DNA from 3 places in the Streptomyces sp. PL-29 genome. Region 3 is predicted to be linked to each of the others. Evidence: riboswitches for the same ligand, from Rfam matches in the RefSeq annotation. Region 3 holds a riboswitch; each other region holds the start of a gene.
What was found. A riboswitch is a leader RNA that binds a small molecule or an ion and turns the genes downstream of it on or off. The one in region 3 is predicted to bind cobalamin.
Positions count from the first base shown of each region.

Region 1: another riboswitch for cobalamin. It lies ahead of metE (5-methyltetrahydropteroyltriglutamate--homocysteine S-methyltransferase); the one in region 3 lies ahead of R4Z63_RS21975 (ribonucleoside-diphosphate reductase subunit alpha).
Region 2: another riboswitch for cobalamin. It lies ahead of cobN (cobaltochelatase subunit CobN); the one in region 3 lies ahead of R4Z63_RS21975 (ribonucleoside-diphosphate reductase subunit alpha).

Region 1 is NZ_CP136996.1:894,345-898,356, forward strand. Features, by position in the region: gene metE (5-methyltetrahydropteroyltriglutamate--homocysteine S-methyltransferase) at 1-1,944, opposite strand, end outside; cobalamin riboswitch at 2,122-2,346, opposite strand; gene R4Z63_RS04015 (FAD-dependent oxidoreductase) at 2,495-4,012, opposite strand, start outside.
Region 2 is NZ_CP136996.1:5,699,138-5,703,149, forward strand. Features, by position in the region: gene cobN (cobaltochelatase subunit CobN) at 1-1,963, opposite strand, end outside; cobalamin riboswitch at 2,004-2,131, opposite strand; gene R4Z63_RS26170 (ferredoxin-like domain-containing protein) at 2,467-3,750, shown strand; gene R4Z63_RS26175 (precorrin-8X methylmutase) at 3,755-4,012, shown strand, end outside.
Region 3 is NZ_CP136996.1:4,730,471-4,734,482, reverse strand. Features, by position in the region: gene R4Z63_RS21995 (carbon starvation CstA family protein) at 1-11, shown strand, start outside; gene R4Z63_RS21990 (CstA-like transporter-associated (seleno)protein) at 8-205, shown strand; partial or broken gene R4Z63_RS21985 (Uma2 family endonuclease) at 253-839, opposite strand; gene R4Z63_RS21980 (GNAT family N-acetyltransferase) at 917-1,414, shown strand; cobalamin riboswitch at 1,466-1,587, shown strand; gene R4Z63_RS21975 (ribonucleoside-diphosphate reductase subunit alpha) at 1,723-4,012, shown strand, end outside.

The DNA.
Region 1 (4,012 bases), 3.8 Mb from region 3:
CGCCGTGGTGAGCCGGAAGGACTCGGTGGCCCAGGCGAGGTAGGCCGCGCGGTCGGCGCCGCGCAGCGGCAGCGTCTCCCGCAGCGCGGGCTCGTCCACCTGGATCACGGAGGTCCCGGCGGCCTCCAGGTCGTTGACCTCGTCGCGCAGGGCCAGCGCAACCTGCCGGGCGGTGTCCGCGAGCGGCTGGTCGTCACGGACGAAGGACCAGGCGAGCATGGTGACGGGCCCGGTGAGCATGCCCTTGACCGGCTTCGCCGTCTGCGACTGCGCGTACGCCGTCCAGCGGACGGTCATCGGGTCGGGGCGGGAGACGTCCCCCGCCAGGACGGGCGGGCGGACGTAGCGGGTGCCGTAGGACTGAACCCAGCCGTGTCGCGGGGCGAGGTAGCCGGTCAGCTGCTCGGCGAAGTACTGGACCATGTCCCCCCGTTCGGGCTCTCCGTGCACCAGCACGTCGATGCCCGCCTTCTCCTGGAAGTCCAGGACCTCCCGGATCTCCGCCCTGATGCGCTCCTCGTAGCCGGCGGTGTCGATGCGGCCGGCCCGCAGATCGGCGCGGGCGTTGCGCAGTTCGGCGGTCTGAGGGAACGATCCGATGGTGGTCGTGGGCAGCAGCGGCAGCCCGAGGCGGGCGCGCTGGGCGGCGGCCCGCTCCTCGTAGGGCTGGGAGCGGCGGCCGTCGGCTTCGGTGACGTCCGCGGTGCGGGCGCGGACGGCGGGGTCCCGGGTGACGGACGAGTGAGTCCGGGAGGCCAGGTCGGCCCGGTTCGCGGCGAGTTCGGCCGCGATGGCGTCCGTGCCGCGGGCGAGTCCGCGGGCGAGCGTGGCGATCTCGGCGGTCTTCTGCCGGGCGAAGGCGAGCCAGCGCCTGACCTGCGGGTCGATGTCCCGTTCGGCGGAGGCGTCCAGCGGGACGTGGAGCAGCGAGCAGGAAGCGGCCACGTCGACGCTGCCGGCGAGGCCGAGGAGGGTGCCGAGCGTGCCGAGGGACTTCTCGAAGTCGTTGATCCAGACGTTGCGGCCGTTGACGACACCCGCGACCAGGCGCTTGCCGGGCAGGCCGCCGACGGCGGCGAGGTCGTCGAGGTTGGCGGCGGCCGCGCCGGTGAAGTCCAGCCCGAGCCCGTCCACCGGGGCCTTGGCCAGCACTTCCAGGGCCGCACCGAGCCGGTCGAAGTACGAGGCCACGAGCAGCCTGGGCCGGTCGGCCGCGGCGCCGAGCACGCGGTAGGCGCGGGCGGCGGCGCTCAGTTCGGCGGGGGTGCGGTCCTGCACGAGGGCGGGCTCGTCCAACTGGACCCACTCGGCACCGGCCGCACGCAGGTCCGCGAGGACGCGTGCGTACACGGGGAGCAGACGGTCGAGCAGGGCGAGGGGGTCGAAACCGGCCGCCACACCGGGGGCGGGCTTGGCCAGCAGCAGGTAGGTCACGGGCCCGACCAGCACCGGGCGGGCGGTGTGGCCGAGTGCGCGTGCCTCCTCGAACTCGGCCACCTGCCGGGAGGAGTCGGCGGTGAAGACGGTGTCCGGGCCCAGTTCCGGCACCAGGTAGTGGTAGTTGGTGTCGAACCACTTGGTCATCTCCAGCGGCGCCACGTCCTGGGTGCCGCGCGCCATGGCGAAGTAGCCGTCCAGGGCGTCCGCTTCGACGGCGGCGCGGTGGCGTGCGGGAACGGCGCCGACCATGAGACTGGCGTCCAGCACATGGTCGTAGTACGAGAAGTCGCCGGTGGGCACCTCGGTGATACCGGCGTCGGTCAGCTGCTGCCAGTTGGTTCGGCGCAGTTCTCGGGCCGCGCCCCGGAGGGCTTCGGCACCGACCCGGCCGCTCCAGTAGCCCTCGACTGCCTTCTTCAGTTCCCGGTTCCGGCCCTGGCGCGGGTAGCCGTACACGGTGGCGGCACCGGTCCGGACGGCGGGGGCGGGGGTCTTGCTGGTCACGGAACTCTCCTTCGCGAGCTGTCTCCTGTGGACCCGGTGCGGGTCGGGAGCGCGAAGGGATGACGGACAGGAGGGACCTCGACCGGTTTGCGGTGCGCGTGCGTATGCGCCCGCGGTCGCCCGCCTGATGTGTCGCCGACCCGCCCACGAGGTCACCGGGATCTCCGCGCACGACGGGTCGCGCGCGGGCAACGGGCAGGTCTTCGGACTCGCGGGCGCGCCTGCCGGTCTCCCGGCGGGCACCTACTGGCCGTCGCTTCCCAGAACCTGTCGCGGTCCCAGTGCGTATGACGGCGGTCGTTCCCGCTCACCGCTGCGGGGCAGTCCCGGATTCCCACCGGGTTCCCTCTTACGACGCATCCCGTCTGGCGGACGGGGCGAACCAGCTGCCCGGCCAGACTAGATGCCGTTGCCCGGCGGCGGGCAGAGTTGTCCAGTATTCGGATGCCCGGATGAGACGCCGCGTGGGCCGTCGCCGTACTCGACGGGCGCCGCCCCGCGGACTTCCGTGGGGCGGCGCCCTGCTGCGTCCGCGGGCGCGGGCCGGAGGTCAGCGGCGGTCCAGCACGGTGGTGAGGACCTTGTGGAGGACGGATTCCGGGTCCGCCACCGCCTCCACCGAGCGCCAGGCCACGAAGCCGTCCGGGCGCACCAGGACCGCCCCGGCCGGGGTGGCGCCGTGCGCCTCGGCCCAGTCGGCGCCGTCCTCCGCAACCAGGTCGGCCTCCGGGCCGGTGCCGATCCCGTAGGCGTCGAGCCGGACGCTCATCCGCTTGGCGACCGATTCGGCCGCGCCGCTCCACGGGGTGCCCTCGGAGCTGAGCAGGACGAAGGACCGCTCGTAGAGGTCGACGGTGGACCTGCGCGTCCCCGCCACCCGGTCGCGCAACCACAGGTGCGGGGCGCGCGAGCCCGGGTCCCCGCACAGCCGCATGCGGTCCGGCACGACCGGCAGGTCCGGGTCGGCTCCCACCACCGCGCCGTGGGGGTAGCGGTATCCCATGGCCACGGACAGGACCCCGTTCTGCCGGCCGCCGCGCGCGGGCGCCTCGGGGACGGACTCGGGGTCCGGTTCGTAGCCCGGGTGGCTGTGCTCGGCCGAGCGGGCCGAGGCCCGCTCGCTCGTCGCCCGCGCCACCGGGAGCCGCTCGGCCTCGTACGTCTCCAGCAGCCCGGGGCCCGCGGCTCCGTCCAGCACCGCGGAGAGCTTCCAGGCGAGGTTGTGCGCGTCCTGGATGCCCGTGTTGGAGCCGAAGGCACCGGTGGGCGACATCTCGTGGGCGGAGTCGCCGGCGAGGAAGACCCGGCCGGCCGCGTACCGCTGGGCGACGCGCTCGGCGGCGTGCCAGGGCGCCTTCCCGGTGATCTCGACGTCCAGGTCGGGCGCGCCGACGGCACGCCGGATGTGCTCGACGCAGCGCTCGTCGGTGAAGTCCTCCAGCGTCTCGCCCCGGTCGGGATGCCAGGGGGCGTGGAAGACCCACCGCTCGCGGTTGTCGACGGGCAGCAACGCCCCGTCGGCGTCGGGCCTGGTCAGATAGCAGACGATGAAACGCCGGTCGCCGACCACGTCCGCGAGCATCCGGGACCGGAAGGTGATGCTGACGTTGTGGAACAGGTCGCCGGAGCCGCTCCGGCCGATGCGGAGCTGTTCGCGCACGGGGCTGCGGGGCCCGTCGGCGGCGACGAGGTAGTCGGCGCGCACCGTGCTCTCCTCGCCCGTCTCGCGGTTCTTGACGATCGCGGTGACCCCGCTCCCGTCCTGTTCGAAGGAGAGCAGCTCGGTGGAGAACCGCAGGTCCGCTCCGAGCCCCGGCGTCACCGACATCAGGACCGGCTCGATGTCGTTCTGGCTGCACAGGCACCAGGTCGACGGGCTGAACCGCGCCAGTGCGCCACCCGGGTCGATCTGTTCGAACAGCCACTCCTGGTCGTCACCAGTGAGCGAGCCGCCCTGCAGGATGCCGTGGTTGTCGGCCAGCACCGAGGCGGCCCCGCGGATCCGGTCCTCGACCCCGGCGACCCGGAACAGCTCCATCGTGCGGACGTTGATACCGCGTCCACGCGG
Region 2 (4,012 bases), 970 kb from region 3:
GCAGCAGGAAGTCGTCGAAGCCGTCGTCGTCCGGGCGCTCCTCCAGACCCAGGTCGTGGTCGAGCTTCGCCGCCTGGATCAGCGTCCAGATCTGCGCACGGATGGCGGGCAGCTTCGCCGGGTCCATCGCGGAGATCTGGGCGTACTCGTCCAGGTGCTGCTCCAGGCGTGCGATGTCGCCGTACGACTCCGCGCGCGCCATCGGCGGCACCAGGTGGTCGACCAGGGTGGCGTGCACGCGGCGCTTGGCCTGGGTGCCCTCGCCCGGGTCGTTGACCAGGAACGGGTAGATCAGCGGGAGGTCGCCGAGCGCGGCGTCCGGCGCACAGGCGGCGGACAGGCCGGCGTTCTTGCCCGGCAGCCACTCCAGGTTGCCGTGTTTGCCCAGGTGGATCATCGCGTCGGCGCCGAAGCCGCCGTCCTCGGCGCGCGCCTGGATCCAGCGGTACGCGGCGAGGTAGTGGTGCGAGGGCGGCAGGTCGGGGTCGTGGTAGATCGCGATCGGGTTCTCGCCGAACCCGCGCGGCGGCTGGATGAGGACGAGGAGGTTCCCGCGCCGCAGGGCGGCCAGGACGATGTCGCCCTCGGGGTTCGCCGAGCGGTCCACGAACATGCTGCCCGGGGCCTCGCCCCAGTGCTCCTCGACGCTCTCGCGGAGCTCCTCCGGGAGCTCGGCGAACCAGCGCTTGTAGTCGGCGGCCGGGATGCGGACCGGGTTGCGGGCCAGCTGCTCCTCGGTGAGCCAGTCCTGGTCGTGGCCGCCGGCCTCGATGAGCGCGCGGATCAGCTCGTCGCCGTCGCCCGAGACCAGCCCGGGGATCTCGTCGACCGGGCCGAAGTCGTAGCCCTCGGCGACGAGGGTGCGCAGCAGCTCCACCGCGCTGGCGGGGGTGTCCAGGCCGACCGCGTTGCCGATGCGGGAGTGCTTGGTCGGGTAGGCGGAGAGGACGAGGGCGACCTTCTTGTCGCGGCGCTCGATGTGGCGCAGCCGCGCGTGGCGCACGGCGATGCCGGCGACCCGGGCGGCGCGCTCGGGGTCGGCCACGTAGGCGGGCAGGCCGTCCTCGTCGAGCTCCTTGAAGGAGAACGGGACGGTGATCAGACGGCCGTCGAACTCGGGCACGGCGACCTGCGTCGCGGCGTCCAGCGGGGAGAGACCCTCGTCGTTGTCCTCCCAGGCGGCACGGGAGCCGGTCAGGCACAGGGCTTGGAGGATCGGCACGCCGAGACCGGCGAGCGCGCCCGCGTCCCACGACTCGTCGTCGCCGCCCGCCGAGGCGGTGGCGGGCTTGGTGCCGCCCGCCGCGAGGACGGTCGTGACGACCGCGTCCGCGGAACCCAGGGCCGCGACGAGCTCCGGCTCGGGGCTGCGCAGGGAGGAGACGTAGAGGGGGACCGGCCGGGCGCCGTGCGCCTCGATGGCCTCGCACAGCGCGTGCACGAAACCGGTGTTGCCGCTCATCTGGTGGGCGCGGTAGTAGAGCACGGCGATCTCGGGGCCGTCCGTCCGCTTCGCGGTGCGCTCCAGAGGGCCCCAGGTGGGGGCGGCGGCGGGCGGCTCGAAGCCGTGCCCGGTGAGCAGGACGGTGTCGGAGAGGAACCGGGCCAGCTGTTCGAGGTTGGCCGGGCCGCCGTGCGCGAGGTAGGCGTGTGCCTCGGCCGCAATGCCGATCGGAACCGTGGAGGCCTCCATCAGCTGCGCGTCCGGAGCCTGTTCGCCGGTCAGGACCACGACCGGGCGGGTCTGCCCCGGGGCCAGCAGCAGGTCCAGTCCGTCCTGCCAGGCCCGGAGGCCGCCGAGGAGGCGTACGACGACCAGGTCGGCCCCGTCGAGGAGGCCGGGGAGGTCGTCGAGGGGGAGGCGGGAGGGGTTGGCGAACCGGAACGGGACGGGGGCGTCCGCCGTGTTCGCCGCGCGAGCGCTGAGCAGATCGGTGTCGGACGTCGACAGCAGCAGGATCATGCGGCGGCAGGCCTTCCTCGGGGTTTCCGCGCCCCGGGCAGTGAGGACAGCGGGAGTTCCTGACTCACCCGGCCCAGTGGCGCTGCCGGGTTCACAGTGGCGGGACCGCGCCGGATTCGCACCGGGCTTCCTCCCATGTCGCCGTCCTCGGCGACGGCGGACCGTATGGGCCGCCGGAAGGTCATCCTAGGTGGCGTTTGCGGTGGTCGGGAGTGGGGGTGGCCGGTGGCACCGCCGGCCGCGGCGAGGGTGGTCGTGTCGGGTGCGGTGGGCTCCGCCGGGTGGGGCGGCCGCGGCGTACCGGTGCGGCGCCGCTGCGGGGGCTCTGCCCCCGGGCCCCCGCGCCTCAAACGCCGGCGCGCCGGAGGGGAGAAGCGCGGGGATTCCGGCTTTCCCGGTCCGCGCGCCTCGCGCGCCGGCGGGGGCCGGACGGGCGCGCCGGGTGACGGAGGGTGGCGGCGGACACAGTTCCGGTGAGGGGAAACGTGGGTATGCTCGCCGCCATGCCCCAGCCCCCCTCCGCCGTGTCGCGGGACGAACCGGTCATACGGGACCGCGGTGACGCCTGTCCCGGCGCGCTCCGGCTCCACGCGGCGGACGACGGACACCTCGCGCGCGTCCGGATCCCCGGCGGGGAGCTGACCGCGCAGCAGGCCGTGCTCCTCGCCTCGGCCGCCGACCGCTTCGGCGACGGGCACCTGGAACTCACCTCCCGCGGCAACGTGCAACTGCGCGGCCTCGCCGACGGCTGCGGCGCCGGACTCGCCCGGCTGCTGGACGGTGCGGGGCTGCTGCCCGCACCCGGCCACGAACGGGTGCGCAACATCGTGGCCACCCCGACTTCGCAGGACGTACTGCCCCGGGTGCGCGAGCTGGACCGGCTGCTGTGCGCGAACACCCGGGTGACCGCGCTGTCCGGCCGCTTCCTGTTCGCCCTCGACGACGGGCGCGGGGACGTGGCCGCTCTCGACCCCGACGTCACCGTGCTCGGGCGACCCGGCGACCGGGCGCTGGTACGCCTCGGAGCAGCGGCCGGAGCCGTGTCCGTCGCCGCGCAGGACGCGCCGCGCGCCGCGCTGCTCGCCGCCGAGTACTTCCTCGACGCCGTGGACGCGGCCGGCACCCGGGCCTGGCGCGTGGCCGAACTGCCCGCCGGACACGCCCTGGACGAAGGGGAGTTCACGGCCCGGCTGGCTGCCGCGGGCATCGACGCGGCCCGCGTCCCCGAGGTGGACTGGCCGTACGCCGCCCCGCCCCGGCCGTGGGGCCGGGGGCCCGGCCCGCGCGGCGACCTGTGCGTTCTGCCCCCGCTGGGCCGGATGAGCACCGGCCAGTGGCGGGTCCTGGCCGAGGTCGCCGGCCACGGCGACGGGCTGCGGGTCACCCCCTGGCGCACCGTCGTGCTCCCGGGCGCCCCCCTTCGCGGCCCGGTCGACGGCCCCGCACTGCTGGAAGAAGCCGGCCTGGTCGTGTCCGCGGGAAGTCCCTGGCAGTCCGTCACCGCCTGTACCGGACGCCCCGGTTGCGCCAAGGCCCGCGCGGACGTACGCGCCGACGCGCACGCCCTCGTGGAGCGGGCGCGGGGGCCGCTGCCCGTGCACTGGTCCGGCTGCGAACGCCGGTGCGGCCACCCGCGCGGAACGCAGTGGGTGGACGCGCTCGCCACCTCCGACGGGTACCGGCTCTCCGTGGACGGGCGCACCCTGCCGCACCGGCCGGACCTGGCGGTCGCCCTGATGGCCGCACGCGAGACCACCTCATCACCCCAGAGTCCGAAGACGCAGTGAAGAAATGAGCGAGTACACCGTGTTTGAGTACGAGAAGGACGGCGCCGCGATCTACCGCCAGTCCTTTGCCACGATCCGCGCCGAGGCGGATCTCTCCGGGCTGCCCGCCTCGGTCGCCCAGGTCGCGGTGCGCATGATTCACGCCTGCGGGATGACCGACCTCCCGCAGGACCTGGGGTACACCCCCGAGGTGGTGCTGCGCGCCCGCGCCGCGCTGGAGGCGGGTGCGCCGATCCTGTGCGACGTCCAGATGGTCGCCAGT
Region 3 (4,012 bases):
CGGTGGCGTGAGCGGCGTACGCGGCGTGCTGGCCAGGGCGCGGTTCTACGTACGGGAGTTCTCCGGGGAGGCCGCCTACGACCGGTACGTGGCCCACGCCCGCTCCCACGACCCGGACGCGGAGGTCCTCACCCGCCGCGCCTTCGAACGCGCCCGCACGGACGCCCGGGAGGCGGACCCCCGCGAGGGCTTCCGCTGCTGCTGACACAGGTGGAGGGCTCCGTCGCGTCCGGCGGGGCCTTCCGGCGTTCCTCAGCGCACCCAGTCCTTGAGGACCTCGGTCCGGAGGGTGACGTTGACCGGATCGGGGAGCTCAACGTCGTTCCCGAACTCCACCGTACGGGTGTTCGCATACCTGCGGCCGTCCGGTTCACTGAACACGGTCACGTCGCACGCCTCCCGGTCGATGAGCAGGTATACGGGGATGCCCGTCTGGGCGTAGGCGAGGGGCTTCTCGACGCGATCACGCCGGTCCGTGTCGGTGTCGTACGAGGTGACCTCTACGACCATCAGGACCGGAGCGGGGTCGGCCCACTCACCCTGGCCGACAAACGCGTCATCGACCGCGAGAGCGGCATCGGGACGGGCGCGACCCGGGCGGTAGTCCCCCACAGCCAACCCCCGCTCCACGTGAAGCCACAGCTCGGGCCGGTGCTGCATGCAGATGCGTGCGAGCCACAGAACGATGCGGTCGTGATCTCCGTCCGGCACTGCCTTGCTCCTGATGACCCCGTCGATGAACTCCAGCCGCAGACCTTCGACCTCTCTGGCGGCTATGCGCGCGCGACAGCCTCGAAGTCCTCGGTCAGCATGTGGGGCCTGTCGGTCATCACGGGCATGCCTCGCTCACCTTCCTCGACGGTGCTGCCTCCGACGATAGCGCCGCCCGCCGGAGGCGTCCTGCACACTCGACCGCATGGACATGGTGATCAGAACGGCGGTGCCCGCCGACTACGAGACGCTGGGCGAGATCACGGCGCAGGCCTACCTCGCCGACGGGCACCTGGACTTCAACGAGGACGACCCGTACCTGCACGTGCTGCGCGACGTGGCCGGGCGGGCCGCCCGGGCCGAGGTGCTCGTCGCCGAGCACGACGGGCGGGTGCTCGGCGGGGTGACCTTCGCCGCACCCGGCAGCCCGCTCGCCGATATCGCCGGCCCCGACGAGGCCGAGTTCCGGATGCTCGCGGTGGCCCACGCGGCCCGCGGCCGGGGCGTCGGCGAGGCCCTGGTGCGGGCTTGCGTCGAGCGGGCGCGGGCGATCGAGGGCGTCACGGGCCTCGTGCTCTCCACCCAGCACAGCATGGCCGGGGCGCACCGGATCTACGTACGACTGGGCTTCGAGCGCACTCCGGAGCGGGACTGGGCGCCCATCGAGGGCCTGAAACTCCTTACGTACCGACTCAAGCTGTAGCCACGCCGACACTACATGTTGGGGGTGCCACACAAGGGCGCCCCCACATGTATGCTCATGCCTGCTGTCGCCGCAGGGGAATCCGGTGGGAATCCGGAACTGTCCCGCAACGGTATGAAGTGTCCGACATCCGGACGCCAAGTCCGATGACCTGCCGTCAGCGCGCCCGGATCGACCGACCCGGGTGCCGACACGTCCGGGCCTCGCGGTTGGGCCGGTGGACGCCATGCGGTGTGCCCTCCTGCCACGCCCGCATGCGCCCGCGCCCGCCCGCCGACGACCGGGCCGAGCGAGGGAGAGCTCCCGCCGTGACCATCGCGCCTTCCGCACCGCGCGCCGAGTCCGTTTCTGGCGACAACACCGAGGGCCCGGGGGCCACGCTGCTGCGTACCCTCACCGAACTTACGGCGGACCTTCCCGACACCGACCCCGGCCGCGTCGCGGCCGCAGCGCTCCGCGGCCGCAGCTCCGCCGCCGACGAGGCCGAACTGCGCGCCCTGGCAACCGAGTCCGCGGCCGGCCTCATCTCCGAGGACCCCGCCTACTCCAGGCTCGCCGCCCGCCTGCTGACGCTGGCCGTGCGCGAGGAGGCCGCGAGCCAGGGCTCCACCTCCTTCTCCGCCTCGGTCGAGGTCGGCCACCGCGAGGGCCTCATCGCCGACCGCACCGCCGAGTTCGTGCGCACGCACGCGAGCCGCCTCGACGCGCTGGTCGAGCACACGCTCGCCGAGGGCGCCGACGACCGCTTCGGCTTCTTCGGCCTGCGCACTCTGCACAGCCGCTACCTGCTGCGCCACCCGATCACCCGTCAGGTCATCGAGACCCCGCAGTACTTCATGCTGCGCGTGGCATGCGGTCTCGCCGCGGACGAGAGCGTCCAGGCCGTCGAGGAAGTGGCCTCGCTGTACCGGCTGATGAGCCGTCTCGACTACCTGCCCTCCTCCCCCACGCTCTTCAACTCCGGTACCCGGCACCCGCAGATGTCCTCCTGCTACCTGCTGGACTCCCCGCTGGACGAGCTCGACTCGATCTACGACCGCTACCACCAGGTCGCGCGCCTGTCGAAGCACGCGGGCGGCATCGGCCTGTCGTACTCCCGCATCCGCGCGCGCGGTTCGCTGATCCGCGGCACCAACGGCCACTCCAACGGCATCGTGCCGTTCCTGAAGACCCTCGACGCCTCCGTCGCCGCCGTGAACCAGGGCGGCCGCCGCAAGGGTGCCGCCGCGGTCTACCTGGAGACCTGGCACGCGGACATCGAGGAGTTCCTGGAGCTCCGCGACAACACCGGTGAGGACCAGCGCCGCACCCACAACCTCAACCTTGCGCACTGGGTTCCGGACGAGTTCATGCGCCGCGTGAACGCCGACGCCGAGTGGTCGCTGTTCTCCCCGGCCGACGTGCCCGAGCTGGTCGACCTGTGGGGCGACGAGTTCGACGCCGCCTACCGCAAGGCCGAGGCCGACGGCCTGGCCCGCAAGACCATGCCCGCCCGCGACCTGTACGGCCGGATGATGCGCACCCTCGCGCAGACCGGCCAGGGCTGGATGACCTTCAAGGACGCCTCCAACCGCACGGCGAACCAGACCGCCGAACCGGGCACGGTCGTGCACTCCTCGAACCTTTGCACCGAGATCATCGAGGTCACCAACGACGGCGAGACGGCCGTCTGCAACCTCGGCTCGGTCAACCTGGGCGCCTTCGTGCTCCCGGAGACGGGCGAGATCGACTGGGAGCGCCTGGACGAGACCGTCCGCACCGCGGTGACCTTCCTCGACCGCGTGGTGGACATCAACTTCTACCCGACCGAGCAGGCCGGCCGCTCCAACGCCCGCTGGCGCCCGGTGGGCCTGGGCGCGATGGGCCTCCAGGACGTCTTCTTCAAGCTGAAGCTGCCCTTCGACTCCCCCGAGGCGAAGGCCCTGTCGACCAAGCTCTCCGAGCGCATCATGCTGGCCGCGTACGAGGCCTCCAGTGACCTCGCCGAGCGCAGCGGCCCGCTGCCGGCCTGGGAGCAGACCCGCACCGCCCGCGGCGTCCTGCACCCGGACCACTACGACGTCGAGCTGAACTGGCCGGAGCGCTGGCACGCGCTGCGCGCCCGCGTCGCCACGACGGGCCTGCGCAACTCCCTGCTCCTGGCGATCGCCCCGACGGCCACGATCGCCTCGATCGCCGGCGTGTACGAGTGCATCGAGCCGCAGGTCTCCAACCTGTTCAAGCGCGAGACCCTGTCGGGCGAGTTCCTCCAGGTGAACGGCTACCTGGTGGAGGAACTGAAGAAGCTCGGCGTGTGGGACTCCCAGACCCGCGAGGCGCTGCGCGAATCCTCCGGCTCGGTCCAGGGCTTCAGCTGGATCCCGGCCGAGGTGCGCGAGCTGTACCGCACGGCGTGGGAGATCCCGCAGCGCGGCCTGATCGACATGGCGGCGGCCCGTACGCCGTTCCTGGACCAGTCGCAGTCGCTGAACCTGTTCCTGGAGACGCCCACCATCGGCAAGCTCAGCTCGATGTACGCGTACGCCTGGAAGCAGGGCCTGAAGACCACGTACTACCTGCGTTCGCGCCCGGCGACGAAGATCGCCCGCGCCGCGCAGG